Regions from separate parts of the Mesorhizobium sp. WSM4817 genome, predicted to be linked through region 1. Evidence: riboswitches for the same ligand, from Rfam matches in the RefSeq annotation. Region 1 holds a riboswitch; the other holds the start of a gene.
What was found. A riboswitch is a leader RNA that binds a small molecule or an ion and turns the genes downstream of it on or off. The one in region 1 is predicted to bind cobalamin.

Region 2: linked by a shared signal. The riboswitch ahead of AC0L2K_RS23535 (ABC transporter ATP-binding protein) and the one ahead of AC0L2K_RS08820 (CbtB domain-containing protein) in region 1 are both predicted to bind cobalamin.

The regions. Positions count from the first base shown of each region.
Region 1 covers NZ_JBVVQQ010000005.1:11,440-19,016, forward strand. The annotation lists gene cobD (threonine-phosphate decarboxylase CobD) at 1-52, opposite strand, end outside; gene cbiB (adenosylcobinamide-phosphate synthase CbiB) at 51-1,019, shown strand; gene cobO (cob(I)yrinic acid a,c-diamide adenosyltransferase) at 1,211-1,825, opposite strand; gene cobU (bifunctional adenosylcobinamide kinase/adenosylcobinamide-phosphate guanylyltransferase) at 1,827-2,324, opposite strand; gene AC0L2K_RS08815 (CbtA family protein) at 2,347-3,111, opposite strand; gene AC0L2K_RS08820 (CbtB domain-containing protein) at 3,127-3,306, opposite strand; cobalamin riboswitch at 3,344-3,553, opposite strand; gene AC0L2K_RS08825 (heparan-alpha-glucosaminide N-acetyltransferase) at 3,871-4,863, shown strand; gene AC0L2K_RS08830 (methyltransferase family protein) at 4,860-5,366, shown strand; gene AC0L2K_RS08835 (MerR family transcriptional regulator) at 5,465-5,851, opposite strand; gene mgtE (magnesium transporter) at 5,988-7,400, opposite strand.
Region 2 covers NZ_JBVVQQ010000019.1:27,945-35,521, reverse strand. The annotation lists gene AC0L2K_RS23565 (EAL domain-containing protein) at 16-603, shown strand; gene AC0L2K_RS23560 (sulfite exporter TauE/SafE family protein) at 854-1,630, opposite strand; gene groL (chaperonin GroEL) at 1,753-3,426, opposite strand; gene groES (co-chaperone GroES) at 3,489-3,785, opposite strand; gene AC0L2K_RS23545 (bifunctional helix-turn-helix transcriptional regulator/GNAT family N-acetyltransferase) at 4,035-4,970, shown strand; gene AC0L2K_RS23540 (AraC family transcriptional regulator) at 5,070-5,900, opposite strand; cobalamin riboswitch at 6,166-6,366, shown strand; gene AC0L2K_RS23535 (ABC transporter ATP-binding protein) at 6,455-7,267, shown strand; gene AC0L2K_RS23530 (ABC transporter substrate-binding protein) at 7,264-7,577, shown strand, end outside.

The sequences.
Region 1 (7,577 bases):
CAAGGCTTCCGCCGTGATCCACCACTGCCGCCGCTCTATCAAGAGACTTCATGTCGATCCTGATCGCTTTCCTGTCACTGCTTGTTGAATTCGCTGTCGGCTATCCCAGCTGGCTGCTCGGCGCGATCGGCCACCCCGTCACCTGGTTCGGCAGGCTGATATCCTTTCTCGACCGCAGGCTCAACCGCGATACTGATTCCGACGCCCTGCGTCGCCGGCGCGGTGTTCATGCGCTGCTGATCATCGTGCTGGTGCCGGCCACCATCGCTTTCGCTGTGGAAACCATGCTTGCGGGCATTCCAGCCGGATTGATCCTCACCGCGCTCCTGGCGACATCGCTGCTGTCGCAGAAGAGCCTGGCCGAGCATGTCGAGGCGGTGGCCGACGGGCTCGACAATGGCGGACTCGACATCGGTCGTGTTGCCGTCTCGCAGATCGTCGGCCGCGATCCGGAAAAGCTCGACAGAGCCGGTGTCTGCCGCGCGGCGATCGAAAGCCTGGCTGAGAATTTTTCCGACGGCGTCGTCGCGCCGGTCTTCTGGATCGGCGTCGGCGGGCTGGCCGGCGGCGTCGCCTACAAGGCCGCCAATACCGCCGATTCGATGATCGGCCACCGCACGCCGCGCCACGAGGCCTTCGGCAGGGCGGCGGCGCGGTTCGACGATCTGATCAACCTGCCGGCGTCGCGGCTGACCGCGCTGCTCATCGTGCTGGCCGCCTTCCTCGTCAAAGACGCCGATGCCGGCAACGCCTGGCGCACCGTGCGGCGCGACGCGAAAAAGCACCGCTCGCCCAATGCCGGCTGGCCTGAAGCAGCGATGGCCGGCGCGCTCGGCCTGGCGCTGGCCGGGCCGCGCTCCTACGACGGCGTCATGGTCGACGACGCGTTCATGGGCGAAGGCGGCCGCCGCGATGTCGAGAGCGTGGACATCAGACGAGCGCTAAGACTCTATCAGGTTGCCGACTTTCTGCTGATGGGACTGTTCGGCTTGCTGTCGGTGATCGTCATTATTGCGTGATGTCCAGACCCGCGCCGGTAGCGGCCTTCCCTTCTCCCCTTGTGGGAGAAGGTGGCCGCGAAGCGGCCGGATGAGGGGTGTTCCAGCTTGGTACCGACGGCGCTCCGTCCAGCACCCCTCAACCGTCTTGGCGCTACGCGCCAATCCACCTTCTCCCACAAGGGAAGAAGGAAGAAGAGGCGAACGAAACCTCAAAACTCTATGCCTTGCTGCGCTTTCACGCCGGCGGAAAAGTGATGCTTCGTAACTCCCATCTCGGTGACCAGATCGGCCGCCTCGACCAGCGCCGGCTTGGCGTTGCGGCCGGTGACGACGATATGCAGGTTTTCGCGCCGGCCCTTCAGCGCCGCCACCACCGTGTCGAGATCGAGATAGTCGTAGCGCAGCGCGATGTTCAACTCGTCGAGCACCAGAAGGCTGATCGATGGATCGGCCATCAGCTCGAGCACCTTGGCCCAGGCAGCCTCGGCGGCGGCGATGTCGCGCTTCAAATCCTGCGTTTCCCAGGTAAAACCCTCGCCCATCGTGTGCCAGACGACCCGGTCGCCGAAAGCGGCAAAGGCGTCCTTCTCGCCGGTATGCCATTTGCCCTTGATGAACTGGACGACGCCGACGCGCCTGCCGTAGCCGAGCATCCTCAGCGCCAGCCCGAAGGCGGCAGTGGTCTTGCCCTTGCCGGGCCCGGTGTTGACGATCAGCAGTCCCTTCTCGACCGTCTTGGCCGCGACCTCGGCGTCCTGCACCGCCTTGCGCTTGGCCATCTTGGCCCGGTGGCGTTGCTCGTCCCTGTCATCGATATCGGTCATATCACTTCACCTTGAGCGGCAGTCCCGCCACCATCAGCAGCACCGTGCCGGCGACGGCGGCGACCTGCTGGTTGAGCCGGCCGGCGGCATCGCGAAACCGGCGGGCAAGCGCATTGTCAGGCACGATGCCCTGGCCGACCTCGTTGGAAACCACGAACCACGGGCCGCGCGGCCGCGACAGCACATCCGCCAGCCCTCGGCATTCGGCCTCAATGTCGCGTTCGGCCAGCATATGGTTGGACAGCCACAGCGTCAGGCAGTCGATCAGGACAGGCCGGCCGTCAGGCAGCGCCCCGATCGCGCCGACGAGATCGAGCGGCGCATCGATCGTCGTCCAGCCGTCGCAACGCCGCGCCCGGTGCAGCGCGATGCGTTCGTGCATCTCGTCGTCATAGGCTTGCGCCGTGGCGATGTAGGTCCACGGCGCTGGACAGGCCGTCACCAGGCTTTCGGCATGCGCGCTCTTTCCCGAGCGTGCACCGCCGACGACCAGGGTCAGCTTGCTGCCTGGAGCAGCGCGATCAGGCAAGGCTATCGCGCAGGCCGGTTGCGGCGCCGGTCAAGCGGCCGCGCACCAAGCCGACGACAGCGCCGAGCACCAGCCAGAACACCAGATTGGTCAGCGTCACCGCCACCACGAACTGGTGGTGCAGGCCTTCCGGGATGGGCGATTCGAAACTGTCGGGCTGCGGCGCGCCGACAATATGCGGCGCCACGATCAACGCCACGGCAAGAATGGCCAGCGGCAGCGATTTGCGAAAGGCGAGCAGCCCGAGACCGGCCGCGGTCGCCACTACGGTTGCCGTCCACCAGATCTGGCGCTGGGCGAAATCGGCCGCCGGCATCGCCGGCAGTTCGGGCGGCAGGCCAAGGTTCGGGGCCAGCGTGAACACGGCAAAGCCGGCAAGGCCCCAGAACATACCCTGACGCCACTTGCCGATGCCGCCGGCGAACTCCGAAGCGGCGACCAGGATCAGCGCAAAGCCGATGCCGGTGACGACGTTGGCAACGACGTTGAAGGCGAAGCGCTCGAAGCCATCGGCCGGCGCCCAGCCTTCCTCTTCCGGGGTGGCTGCTTCAGCCGGAACGGCGCTGCTCATGGCATTGCTGCCTGCTGCGGCCGGCGCCAGACCATGGTCATGCGTGTGACCACCGCCGGCCTGTTCGTAGACTTCTGCCTTTAGAATGAGTGGCACCGTGGCGTAGGCCTGCATGCAGGCGAGAACGACGCCGGCCACAAGCCCTGCGATCGCCGCGATGAACACGACGTTGCGAAACAGTGTCATGGTGACAGCCCCTCGTCAGTGGCAGGGAAAGCCCATCGAATGGCGATAGTCGTGAGCGGCATTGTGGACCGCATCGATATGCGAGAAGCCGACAAAACCCATGACGAAAACGCCGAGAAATGCAGCAAGCGCCAACTGCACGAAGCGCGACTGCGAGGAGACGGAAGCGCCGAGCGAGACGGAAGCGGTATTCATGTCTTGTCCTTTCGCCCTCCACCCGAGGGCATAGAAGTCAGTTCTCCTGTCGCCGGCAGGTCTCCTGGCTCGCGGATCAGCGCCCTTCCCCACCTTCCCGAAGAAGCTCTTCCCGAAGAAAATCTTCAGTGGCATATGGAGAGGACTACCGCACACAGTTGCGGGGGCAGCCACGGCATTGGGCGATTTTGCCCTTACCGCATTCCCTCTTTGGTTCCAAAACGGAACCGACGACGGCTGCGACTATAGGCAGAATCGCCGCGCCCGGCAAACCAAATTCCGCCAGCTAGCAGCGCGAACGCGCCGTCAAGGTAATCGTTTCTCGTGGGCTCTTCCTTCTCCCCTTGTGGGAGAAGGTGGCCTCGGGAAGCGAGGTCGGATTAGGGGTGTTCCAGCTTGGCACCAACAGCGCTCCGGCCAGCACCCCTTCAACCGTCTTGGCGCTGCGCGCCAATCCACCTTCTCCCACAAGAAGGGGAGAAGGAAGAAGGGCGGCGCCTGTCTTCTTTTGTCCGGGGCAACCATGATAGTCGTCTTGCAGCACTGAATCAGAATTGCGAGACCATGACCATTCCTACGCCGGCCGTTCAGGACCGATCCAGGCGCATCATCGCTATCGACGTCGCCCGCGGCATCGCTTTGCTTGCCATGGCGAGCTACCATTTCACCTGGGATCTCGAATTCTTCGGCTACACCGATCCCGGCCTGACTGCCTTTGGCTGGTGGAAATTCTACGCGCGCTGCATCGCGTCGACCTTCCTGTTCCTGGTCGGCGTCAGCCTGTTCCTCGCCCATGGCAAGCAAATCCGCTGGAACGGCTTCTGGAAACGCTTCGCCATGGTCGGCGGGGCGGCGCTCGCCATATCGGCCGCCACTAGGCTTGCCACACCCGACAGTTTCATCTTCTTCGGCATCCTGCACGAGATCGCGCTCGCCAGCCTGCTCGGCCTGGCGTTTCTGCGGCTGCCGGCGCTGGTGACGCTGGTTGTCGCAGCTTTCGTCATCACCGCGCCGCTCTACCTCAGGTCCGAGATCTTCGATCATCCGGCCCTGTGGTGGGTCGGCCTGTCGGCAACCAACCCGCGCTCCAACGATTATGTCCCGCTGTTTCCATGGTTTGGCGCTGTGCTTGTCGGCATCGCAGCGGCAAAACTTGCCTTCGCCTCCGGCGTGCTGACGCGGCTGGCGGGCCTGGCGCCCGGCCGCTGGACTAATCCGCTGGTTTTTATCGGCCGGCACAGCCTCGCCTTCTATCTGATCCACCAGCCGGTGCTGATCGGCTCGCTCTGGCTGTTTTCGCAAGTCATGCCGGCAGCCGTCGAAACCAGGCCGGTCACTTTCCTCAAAGAGTGCCAGGCATCGTGCGAGCAATCGCGCGACACGGAGTTCTGCAGCAGCTATTGTGTCTGCATGCTCGATACGCTCGAGGGCGAGGCCACGCTGGATCGGCTCTACCGCAACGACCAGGCTGCGGAATGGAAGGCGCATCTCGGCGATCTCGCCGGCGCCTGCACTGCCAAGGCCAACGGCACTTTGATGGAGGGAGGAGCACAATGACCGACCATCAGCAGAAACCGGGCCAACAGAAACCGGGACAGCAGAAACCGGGGTTTATACCGTGGCCGCCGCTGATCTATGTCGCGGCCATCGCCGTCAGCATCGCGCTTGGCTTGCTTTATCCGCTGCCATGGATCGGCGGCCTTTTGGGCGACATCCTGTTCGCGGCCGGCTGGGTGGCATTGTTCGGCGTCGTCGCACTCTGGTTCACGGCGATCCGCATCATGATCCGGGCAAAGACGACGCTCCACCCGAACGCCGTGCCGGACCATCTGGTGACATCGGGCCCCTTCGCCGTCAGCCGCAATCCGATCTATCTGGCCAACACGCTGCTGATGATCGGCGTTGCCCTTATCTCGGGGAACGTGTGGTTCCTGCCGCTGGCGATCATCGCCGCCTTCGCAACGCAGAAAATGGCGATCGAGGGCGAGGAAAAAGTTCTGGCAACGAAATTCGGCAAGAAATACCGGGATTACGCAAAAAGGGTGCGCCGCTGGATTTGAGGCGGCAGCCGGAGCGGAGCGTACATTTGAGTAGGTGAGCACCGGAAGCGCAGAACAACGCTGGCTGGCCGCCAGAGTAGAATTATCAAAAAGGCCGATCAGGTGTTGACGCCGAGCTCCACCAGCCGCTCGACGCACGACTCCTCGGCCTGGTCGAGCTCGGCCAGGGTCTCTTCGAGATCGCGGCGCTTCTGGCGCAGATCCTCGCGCTTTTCCTCGATGCGCTTGATCATCAGATTGAGCTGACCGACCTCGCCGGGCGGCTCCTTGTACATCTGGATGATTTCGCGGATCTCGTTGATCGAAAAGCCGAGCCTCTTGCCGCGCATGATCTGGCGGATGAGATGCCGGTCCGACGGGCGAAACAGCCGCGTGCGGCCGCGCCGCACCGGCTGCACCAGCCCCTCGTCCTCGTAGAAGCGCAGCGTCCGCGTCGAAACATCGAATTCGCGGGTCAGTTCGGTTATCGAATAATATTCCCGCATCATCACTCCAAATGTCCGGCCGCGCTGCGAGTTCCAACCATGCGGCCTCGCTATCCGCACGCGTGTCAGAATCGGCCAGAGGCTGTTCCAAAATCTCGCATGGCATTTACGTAAAAGTCAATTGAGCGGGCGTCGCTCACACGCCGAACCACCATGTGGCGAGGCCGAGAAAGGCAAAGAAGCCGACGACGTCGGTGACCGTCGTGACGAAAACCGCCGAAGCCACGGCCGGGTCGATCTTGAACCGGTCGAGCAGCAGCGGGATCAGGATGCCGGCAAGTGCGGCCACGAACATGTTGATGATCATCGCCGCGGCGATGATGCCGCCCAGGTTGGGGTCGCGGAACCAGGCGGCGGCGACGATGCCGATCAGGATGGCGAAGATGATGCCGTTGATGAAGCCCACCCCCATCTCGCGGCGAATGATGCGGCCGGCATTGTAGATGTCGAGGTCCCTGGTCGCCAGCGCCCGCACCGTGACCGTCATGGTCTGCGAGCCGGCATTGCCGCCCATGCCCGCCACGATCGGCATCAGCACGGCCAGCGCCACGATGTGCTCGATCGTGCGGTCGAACAGGCCGATCACCGAGGCCGCCAGGAACGCCGTCAAAAGGTTGACGAGCAGCCACGGAACGCGCGAGCGCGAGGTCGAAAGGATGCTGTCCGACAATTCTTCGTCGCCGACACCGCCCATGCGCAGCAGATCCTCCTCGGCTTCCTGCTGGATGACGTCGACCACGTCGTCGATGGTCAGCACGCCGACCAGCCGCTCGTTCTCGTCGACGACGGCAGCGGAGAGAAGGTCGTATTGTTCGAATTCGCGCGCCGCCTCCTCCTGGTCCATCGTCGCCGGAATGGCGTGCCTGGTCTCATGCATGACCTCTTCGACCTTGATCGAGCGCTTGGTGCGCAGGATCTGGTCGAGGTCGATGGCGCCGAGCAGCTTGAAGCTCGGATCGATGACGAAAATCTGGCTGAAGCGGTCGGGAAGGTTGTTGTCCTCGCGCATGTAGTCGATGGTCTGGCCGATCGTCCAGAATGGCGGCACCGCGACGAACTCGGTCTGCATGCGGCGACCGGCAGTCTCTTCGGGATAGTCGAGCGAGCGGCGCAGCCTGATCCGCTCGGTGAACGGCAGTTGCGACAGGATCTCGTCCTGGTCTTCCTTTTCGAGATCCTCGAGAATGTAGACCGCGTCGTCGGAATCGAGGTCCTGGACCCCCTGGGCAATCTGGGCGTTGGGCAGGCTGTCGACGATGTCGCGGCGGATAGCCTCGTCGACCTCGGTCAGCGCGGAAAAATCGAAATCGGCGCCCAACAATTCGACCAGCGCGCGGCGCTGTTCTGGATGAAGCGCCTCGATCAGGTCGCCGAGTTCCGATTGGTGCAGGTCGTCGACTTCACGCTTTAGCGTCAGCGTGTCGCGATCGGCGATCGCGGCACCGATCTGGGCAAGGAACGACGATAGAATGGCGCCGTCCTCGCCATAGATGTCGGCGCTGTCGTCAGCGGTCCTGGCGCCGGTCGTCTGTTCGTCCTGGCCTTCCACAAGCGCCTCCCGCCATTCAGAATTCCGGAAAAGCTGCGTGTCAGGTCTAGCGCATGACTATGAAAATCGGAATCGATTTCCAGAAAGGATCATGAGCAGCGTCAAATTGCTACAGCGTCTGTCAGATTTCGAAGTCGATGTCAGCCGGCGCAATCATCCACCAATCGCACAACGCCT
Region 2 (7,577 bases), on a different contig from region 1:
TTTGGACCGTGCGCGATGAAAGAGGGCCTCATTCGCCGGAGTAATCGCTGCCCCTGCACGCAGAGGCGGCAGCTTCCCGCGGCAGGCCCTAAATGTCGCCCCGAAGAGGTATTGTCACCGCGCGAATTGGAAGCCGGCGATATCGACGACATGGTTCTGAATGGTCTGGCGGCAAAAGACCTCCCAGCAACGATGTTCGAAATCGAGATTACCGAAGAATCCCCAGTGGACCCGGACAGAGTAGATGAAAAGCTCGGGCGCCTTTCACATGCCGGCATTTCCATCGCGCTCGATGACTTCGGCACCGGCTTTTCCACGTTGGCATCGCTCAAGGACAGTCGGATACGCAAGGTGAAAATAGACCAAGGCTTCATTCGCGGCCTAGCCAAGTCTCGGGAGGACCGGCTGCTTGTCAAAACGGTGATCAATCTTGGTCGGGCGCTCGGGATCGATGTCATGGCCGAGGGCGTCGAAACAGAGGCAGACCGGCAAATTCTGCACAAGCTTGGCTGCAGAACCGCTCAGGGCTTCCTATTCTCCAAGGCGGTGCCTTTGAGCCAAGCGCTTGAATTGGCACTAAAAGAGCACGCGAAGCAATGTTGATCGCCGCCGTCATCAGTCACTGCATCGAGCAGAGCAGTCACTGCATCGAGCCGAGCGTAAAAGGACCGATGGGCCGGGCGAGGCGGAAATGGGAAACACGTTGATCACTGGCGTGCCATACGCCGTTTGTGGCGCAGGTTAGGTTTTCCAGGGTGGCAAGTCGCCTCCAGTCCGCGATTCACTTCGGTTACGCCGATCATGATGTCCGGAAGCAAAGCGAAGGCTTAGAAGGGTAGTCCGCTTGCTCAGGTCAGACGAATCCCAGTTGTTGGGCGGTCTGGAACAAAGCGAGCAGCATGATCAGGCAGCCGACGAGCCGCAAAAGCGTCCGCTCGGCAATCGCCTTGAGCACCCATCCGGCAAGCGGAGCGGCGACTATGCCGCCCACGATCAGCCCCAGCACCGAGCTTGCATGTGTCGACAGCGCCCCCGCTTCCTGCCAGTGCCCACTGACGAGCGCGACGATGAAGGTGACGGACACCGCTAGCGTGATCAGGAACTCGGCCGCATTGACAGTGCCGATCACGTAGCGGGGCGGCGCGCCGGCGCCGAGCAATCCGGTCACGACCATCGGGCCCCATCCGCCGCCACCTGCAGCGTCGAGGAAGCCGCCTACAGTACCCAGCGGCGCCACAAGACGGGTAGGAACCGGATTGCTGGGGATCTTGCGGAACGACCGGAGGAACAGCCAGAGCCCGATCACAGCGAGATAGGTCGTGACGTAGGGCTTCACCTTGTCGCCGTCGAACGAGGTCAGCACGAAGGCGCCGAGGCAGCCGCCGAGAATGCCGAAAGGAGCAAGCCGCCAGAACAGCTTCCAGTCGATATTGCGGTGGTAGTGGTGCGCCGTGCCGGAAGCGGCCGTGGTGAACACTTCCGCCGCGTGTACCGCGGCGGAAGCCTGCGCCGGCGGAACACCGAAGGAGAGCAGCACGGTGGAGGAGATCGCGCCATAGGCCATGCCTAACGCGCCGTCAACCGCCTGGGCGAGGAAGCCGACAATGGCGAACAGAATGAAGTCAGTCATTGGTGTCCGCCGTGAACGTGCCGCCGTATGTAGCCTTGTGGATGTGGCATCCGGCTTGGCTCCGAGTCAGAGAAAAGGGCGGCATCGCTGCCGCCCATCGAGATTATTGAAGTGCGTGGACCTTAGAAATCCATACCGCCCATACCGCCCATACCGCCCATGCCACCCATGCCGCCGCCGGGCATGCCGGCAGGCATGCCGCCGCCAGCCGACTCCTTCTTCGGAGCCTCCGCGATCATGGCTTCGGTGGTGACCAGCAGGCCGGCGACCGAGGCCGCGTCCTGGAGAGCTGTGCGCACGACCTTGACCGGATCGACGATACCCATGGCGATCATGTCGCCATATTCGCCGGTCTGGGCATTGAAGCCGAAGGTCGGGCCCGTGTTCTCGAGGATCTTGCCGGCAACGATCGATGCTTCCGCACCGGCGTTGGCCGCGATCTGGCGGGCCGGAGCCTGCAGCGCGCGACGCACGATGCTGATGCCAGCGGTCTGGTCGGAGTTGGCGCCGCTGACGGTGATGGCCAGCGAAGCGCGCAGGAGTGCGACGCCGCCGCCGGGAACGATGCCTTCTTCGACGGCCGCGCGGGTCGCGTTGAGGGCGTCGTCGACGCGGTCCTTCTTTTCCTTGACTTCGATCTCGGTCGCACCGCCGACGCGGATGACGGCAACGCCGCCCGCCAGCTTGGCGAGACGTTCCTGCAGCTTCTCCTTGTCGTAGTCCGAGGTGGTCTCCTCGATCTGCTGCTTGATCTGGGCGACGCGGCCCTGGATCTCGGCCTTCTTGCCGGCGCCGTCGACGATGGTGGTGTTCTCCTTGGAGATCGACACCTTCTTGGCGCGGCCGAGCATGTTGAGGCCAACATTCTCGAGCTTGATGCCGAGATCTTCCGAAATGACCTGGCCACCGGTGAGGATGGCGATGTCTTCCAGCATGGCCTTGCGGCGATCACCGAAGCCCGGCGCCTTGACGGCGGCGATCTTCAGGCCGCCACGCAGCTTGTTGACGACCAGCGTGGCCAAGGCCTCGCCTTCGACGTCTTCCGAGATGATGACCAGCGGCTTCGAGGTCTGCACGACAGCCTCGAGGATCGGCAGCATCGCCTGCAGGTTGGAGAGCTTCTTCTCGTGGAGGAGGATGTAGGCGTCTTCCAGATCCGCAACCATCTTGTCGGCGTTGGTGACGAAGTAGGGCGAGAGATAGCCGCGGTCGAACTGCATGCCTTCGACGACTTCGAGTTCGGTCTCGGCGGTCTTGGCCTCCTCGACCGTGATGACGCCCTCATTGCCGACCTTCTGCATCGCTTCGGCAATCATCGAGCCGACCGAAGCATCGCCATTGCCGGCGATGGTGCCGACCTGGGCAACCTCTTCCGAGGTCTTGATCTTCTTGGCATTCTTGATCAGCGTCGAGACGACGTCGCCAACCGCAAGGTCGATGCCGCGCTTCAGGTCCATCGGGTTCATGCCGGCGGCAACCGCCTTGTGGCCTTCCTGGACGATCGACTGCGCCAGAACGGTCGCGGTCGTGGTGCCGTCGCCGGCGATGTCGTTGGTCTTCGAAGCAACTTCGCGGACCATCTGCGCGCCCATGTTCTCGAACTTGTCCTCAAGCTCGATTTCCTTGGCGACGGTGACGCCGTCCTTGGTGATGCGCGGGGCGCCGAACGACTTGTCGATGACCACGTTGCGGCCCTTGGGGCCGAGCGTGACCTTCACTGCGTCGGCGAGGATGTTGACGCCGCGCAGCATGCGCTCACGGGCATCGCGAGAAAATTTTACGTCTTTGGCAGCCATTTTTAGCTCCTGGCAGGGGCTTGAATTGAGCCCTGGGATTTAAGTGATGGTGAGGCCGATATTCAGCCGATGATGCCCATGATGTCGGATTCCTTCATGATCAGAAGGTCTTCGCCATTGAGCTTGACTTCGGTGCCCGACCACTTGCCGAACAGGATGCGATCGCCGGCCTTGACGTCCAGCGGGACGAGCTTGCCGGCTTCGTCGCGGGCGCCGGAACCAACGGCGATGATCTCGCCTTCCTGCGGCTTTTCCTTCGCCGTGTCGGGGATGATGATCCCGCCGGCAGTCTTGGATTCGGATTCAACCCGGCGTACGACCACGCGGTCATGAAGCGGGCGGAACTTCGACTTTGCCATTTTTTATTCCTCGGTGAGAATGGTGAGAATAGTTCCTCCGTCCGGCGGCGCCGGACAAACCTATAAGCCCGGCGGCGCCGGACCTACGCTTAGCACTCACCAATGGCGAGTGCTAACGTGGCGGTGAGATAAGCCGGTGGCTGGCGAGAGTCAAGGCGCTGAGTGAGCTGATCGACAGCCGCAGCCTGCTTCGAACTGATACTTGACTAAGTCAACTAAATGGTTGATCTTGTGCTGGCAGGAGATGCCATGACGATTCATCATCAACCCGGCAGGGAGCGGATCGATGCGGCGCGGGGCTTCAACCGCTTCTACACCCGCCAGATCGGGCTGCTCGATGAAGGGCTGCTGAAAAGCGCCTTCTCGCTGACCGAGGCTCGGGTGCTCTATGAACTGGCGCATCGCGATGGCCTGACCGCCACCGATCTTGCGCGCGATCTCGGTCTCGACCCCGGCTATCTCAGCCGGTTGCTGAAAAAATTCGAGGAGCGTGGTCTGGTCGAGCGCGTGGCGACGCGAGCCGATGCGCGGCGCTCGTCGATTGCGCTGACGCCGGCGGGAAGAGCGGCGTTCGCGCCGCTGAACCAGGGTTCGCACGATCAGGTCGCGGCCCTGCTCGAGCGGCTTTCCGCACCGGAACAGGACAGGCTGGTCAAGGCGATGCAGACGGTGCAGCACCTACTGGGCGAGAGTGCAGAGCCCAAGGTCCTTTACATGCTGCGGTCCTTGCAGGTCGGCGACATCGGCTGGATCATCCATCGCCAGGGCCTGCTCTACGCGCAGGAATATGGCTGGGACGAAACTTATGAGGCGCTGGTCGCCGAAATCCTCGGCGCTTTCGCCAAATCCTACGATCCGAAATGGGAACGCAGCTGGATCGCCGAGCGGGAAGGGGAAGTCGTCGGCTCGGTCTTCGTCGTGCGCCAGTCGGACGCGGTGGCGAAGCTGCGCCTGCTCTACGTCGAACCCTCGGCGCGCGGTCTCGGCATCGGCAGGCGGCTGGTCGAGGAATGCATCCGCTTTGCCCGTGCCAAGGGCTACAAGACGTTGACGCTGTGGACCAACGACGTGCTCACCTCAGCGCGCCGCATCTACGAGGCGGCCGGGTTCAAGCTGGCCAATCAGGAACGCCACCACGCCTTCGGCAAGGATCTGGTCGGCCAGAACTGGAACCTGGAGTTGTAGCGTCTTTCCCTACTCCCCTTGTGGGACAAGGGGAGTAGGCAAGATAAGGCGGAGCGCCTCGACACTAGTCTCCAACACAAGTTGAAAACTGGCCCTTCCTCACCCGACCGGTATCCAGACTTCCAGCCCGCCATTGCCGCTGCGCGGATCGAATTCGGGGCCGTAGCGCTCGAATTCGGGCGCGTCGGCAATCTTGTGCCCGGAGGCCGGCAGCCATTTGTTCCAGATCGTGTTGACCGTGCGGCGGATGGTCGAGATGTGGCCACGATGGGCGAACACGGCGTATTTCTGCATCGGCACGCGTACGCGCGAAAACTCCTTCGGCAGGTCCGAAAAATCGGACACCTCGACGCCGGCGATATAGTCGAAATTGCCTGCATCGTCGCCGTTGACGCAGACGCCATAGGCGACGTCGCCGACCTCGCCTGGAATGTTGCCGATATAGGGGCCGAACCGCTGCCACTGCATCGGGATGCCGGCGCTGGTTTCGCAGCTGTAGCGCTCGCCGAGACCGGCGATGAGGAACGGCCGGCTGGTTTCGAAACGCGGCGGCTCGAGATTGGTGAGGAAGGACTGGTCCATCAGGATCGGCTCCACGAGATCGAGGTTTTTGAGCGAGCCTTGCGCGCGCACCAGTTCCGGCGTGGTGCCGAACTGGTCGCGGAAGGCACGGGTGAAAGCCTCATGCGAGGCATAGCCGGCGTCGAGCGCGACCGAGAGGATGTCCGGTGCGCCGGCGGCGAGCCTGCGCGCCGCCTCGGTCAGGCGGCGAGAACGCAGGTAGCCCATCACCGAACGTCCGGTCGCCGCGCCGAAAGCCCGCGTCACGTGAAAGCGCGACACGCCGCTGCTGTTGGCGACATCGTCGAGCGAGATGGCCTCCGGCAGATGGCTTTCGACGAACCACAGCGCTTTCTCGGTCGGGTTCATATGGCTCCTCGCTGTGGGACTGCGCATTGGCCAGGTCATGGTATCGCTTACTGGTGGAGGCAGTTTGATCGAAATTGCGCACCGCGCAATGCGACGGTGATCGGCAAGCCGAAAGCGTTGGGCGAAGGGGTTGACAGGCGCAGGCGTTGTCTTTTAAGTAGTAACGTTATTACATTACGAGATTCGGTATGCTCGTTCTGACAAGACCATTGCTCGCGGGGCACTCCGGAACCCGGAAATTTATTGCGCTGGGATTGGCGGAAAACTAGGGTGGCTGACTGATGGTCCCCAAGCCGAAAGGCGAGGGGTGAAAAGGGAACACGGTGAGATCTTCGGATCGAGGCCGTGGCTGCCCCCGCAACTGTAAGCGGCGAGCAAAATCCGAAATGCCACTGGCCAAGGCTGGGAAGGCAGGATGGCGCAAGGACCCGCGAGCCAGGAGACCTGCCATCGCACGAGTTGACCGGACGGGGTGTGCCGGGAGGAGACGTGGACATCGGTCTTGTCGGCCGGTCCAGCTTCCTTCCGTCGCCATTTGAGAAAGTGACGGTAAGTTGGATGCCTGCCAGCCTCTTCTTGAAGCGCGTGAACTGAGCGCCACGGCGAATGGCCAGCGCCTGGTCAGTGCGGTCAGCCTTTCCGTCGCGGCGGGAGACCGCCTCGCCATCATCGGTCCCAACGGCGCCGGCAAGACGACGCTGCTGCGCATGCTATGCGGCACGCTGCGTCCGAGCGCGGGAGGTGTCAGATTTTCCGGACGCCGGCTGGAGACATTTCCGGCCGCCGAGCGGGCGCTGCACATGGCGGTCGTCGGCCAGACCGATCAGCCCGATCCGCGGCTTGCCGTGATCGACTACGTCGGACTTGGGCGGGTCCCGCATGCCGGCTGGCGACGCAGGAGCGAGCAACGCGACGTCGTCGCCGAAGCGCTTCGCAGAACTGGCCTGCTGCCGCTGCTCGGCCGCACGATCGGCTCGCTGTCGGGTGGTGAGCGGCAACGCGCCCAGTTGGCGCGCGCCATCGCCCAGGAGCCGAAAATCCTGTTCCTCGATGAACCGACCAATCATCTCGATCCGCGCGCCCGCAGCGAACTTCTCGAACTCGTATCGCAGCTTGGCATGACCGTCGTGGCGGTGCTGCATGATCTGTCGCTGGTCACGCCATTTGCCACCAGGGTCGCGGTGATGAACGAGGCCCGGCTGCAGGCACTCGCCGGTCCGCGCGAGGCGCTGACCAAGCAGTTGATCCGCGAGATTTTCGGCGTCGACGTGCTTCGGCTGCGCCATCCGACCGAAGACCGCGAACTCACGGTGTTCGAAGTCCCGAACCGTGCCTCTTCTGATCTAACCAAGGAGCAACATCCGTGAAACGCCTCGCACTGTCTTTTGCCTCTCTGCTGCTTGCCCAGACCGCCTTCGCTTTCCCGGTAACAGTCGACAGCTGCGGTACGCCGCTGACGTTCGACGCCGCGCCGAAGCGTGCCGTCATCCAGGATATGAACATGGCCGAGATGGCCTTCGCGCTGGGGCTGCAACCGTCGATCGTCGGCCTGACCGGCATCACCGGATGGTACAAGGTCGGTCCGGAATTCAAGGCCAAGCAGGGCGCGATCCCTGAACTTGCGCCGAAATACCCGGCGCTCGAAAACCTGGTCGCGGTCGAGCCCGATTTCTTCTT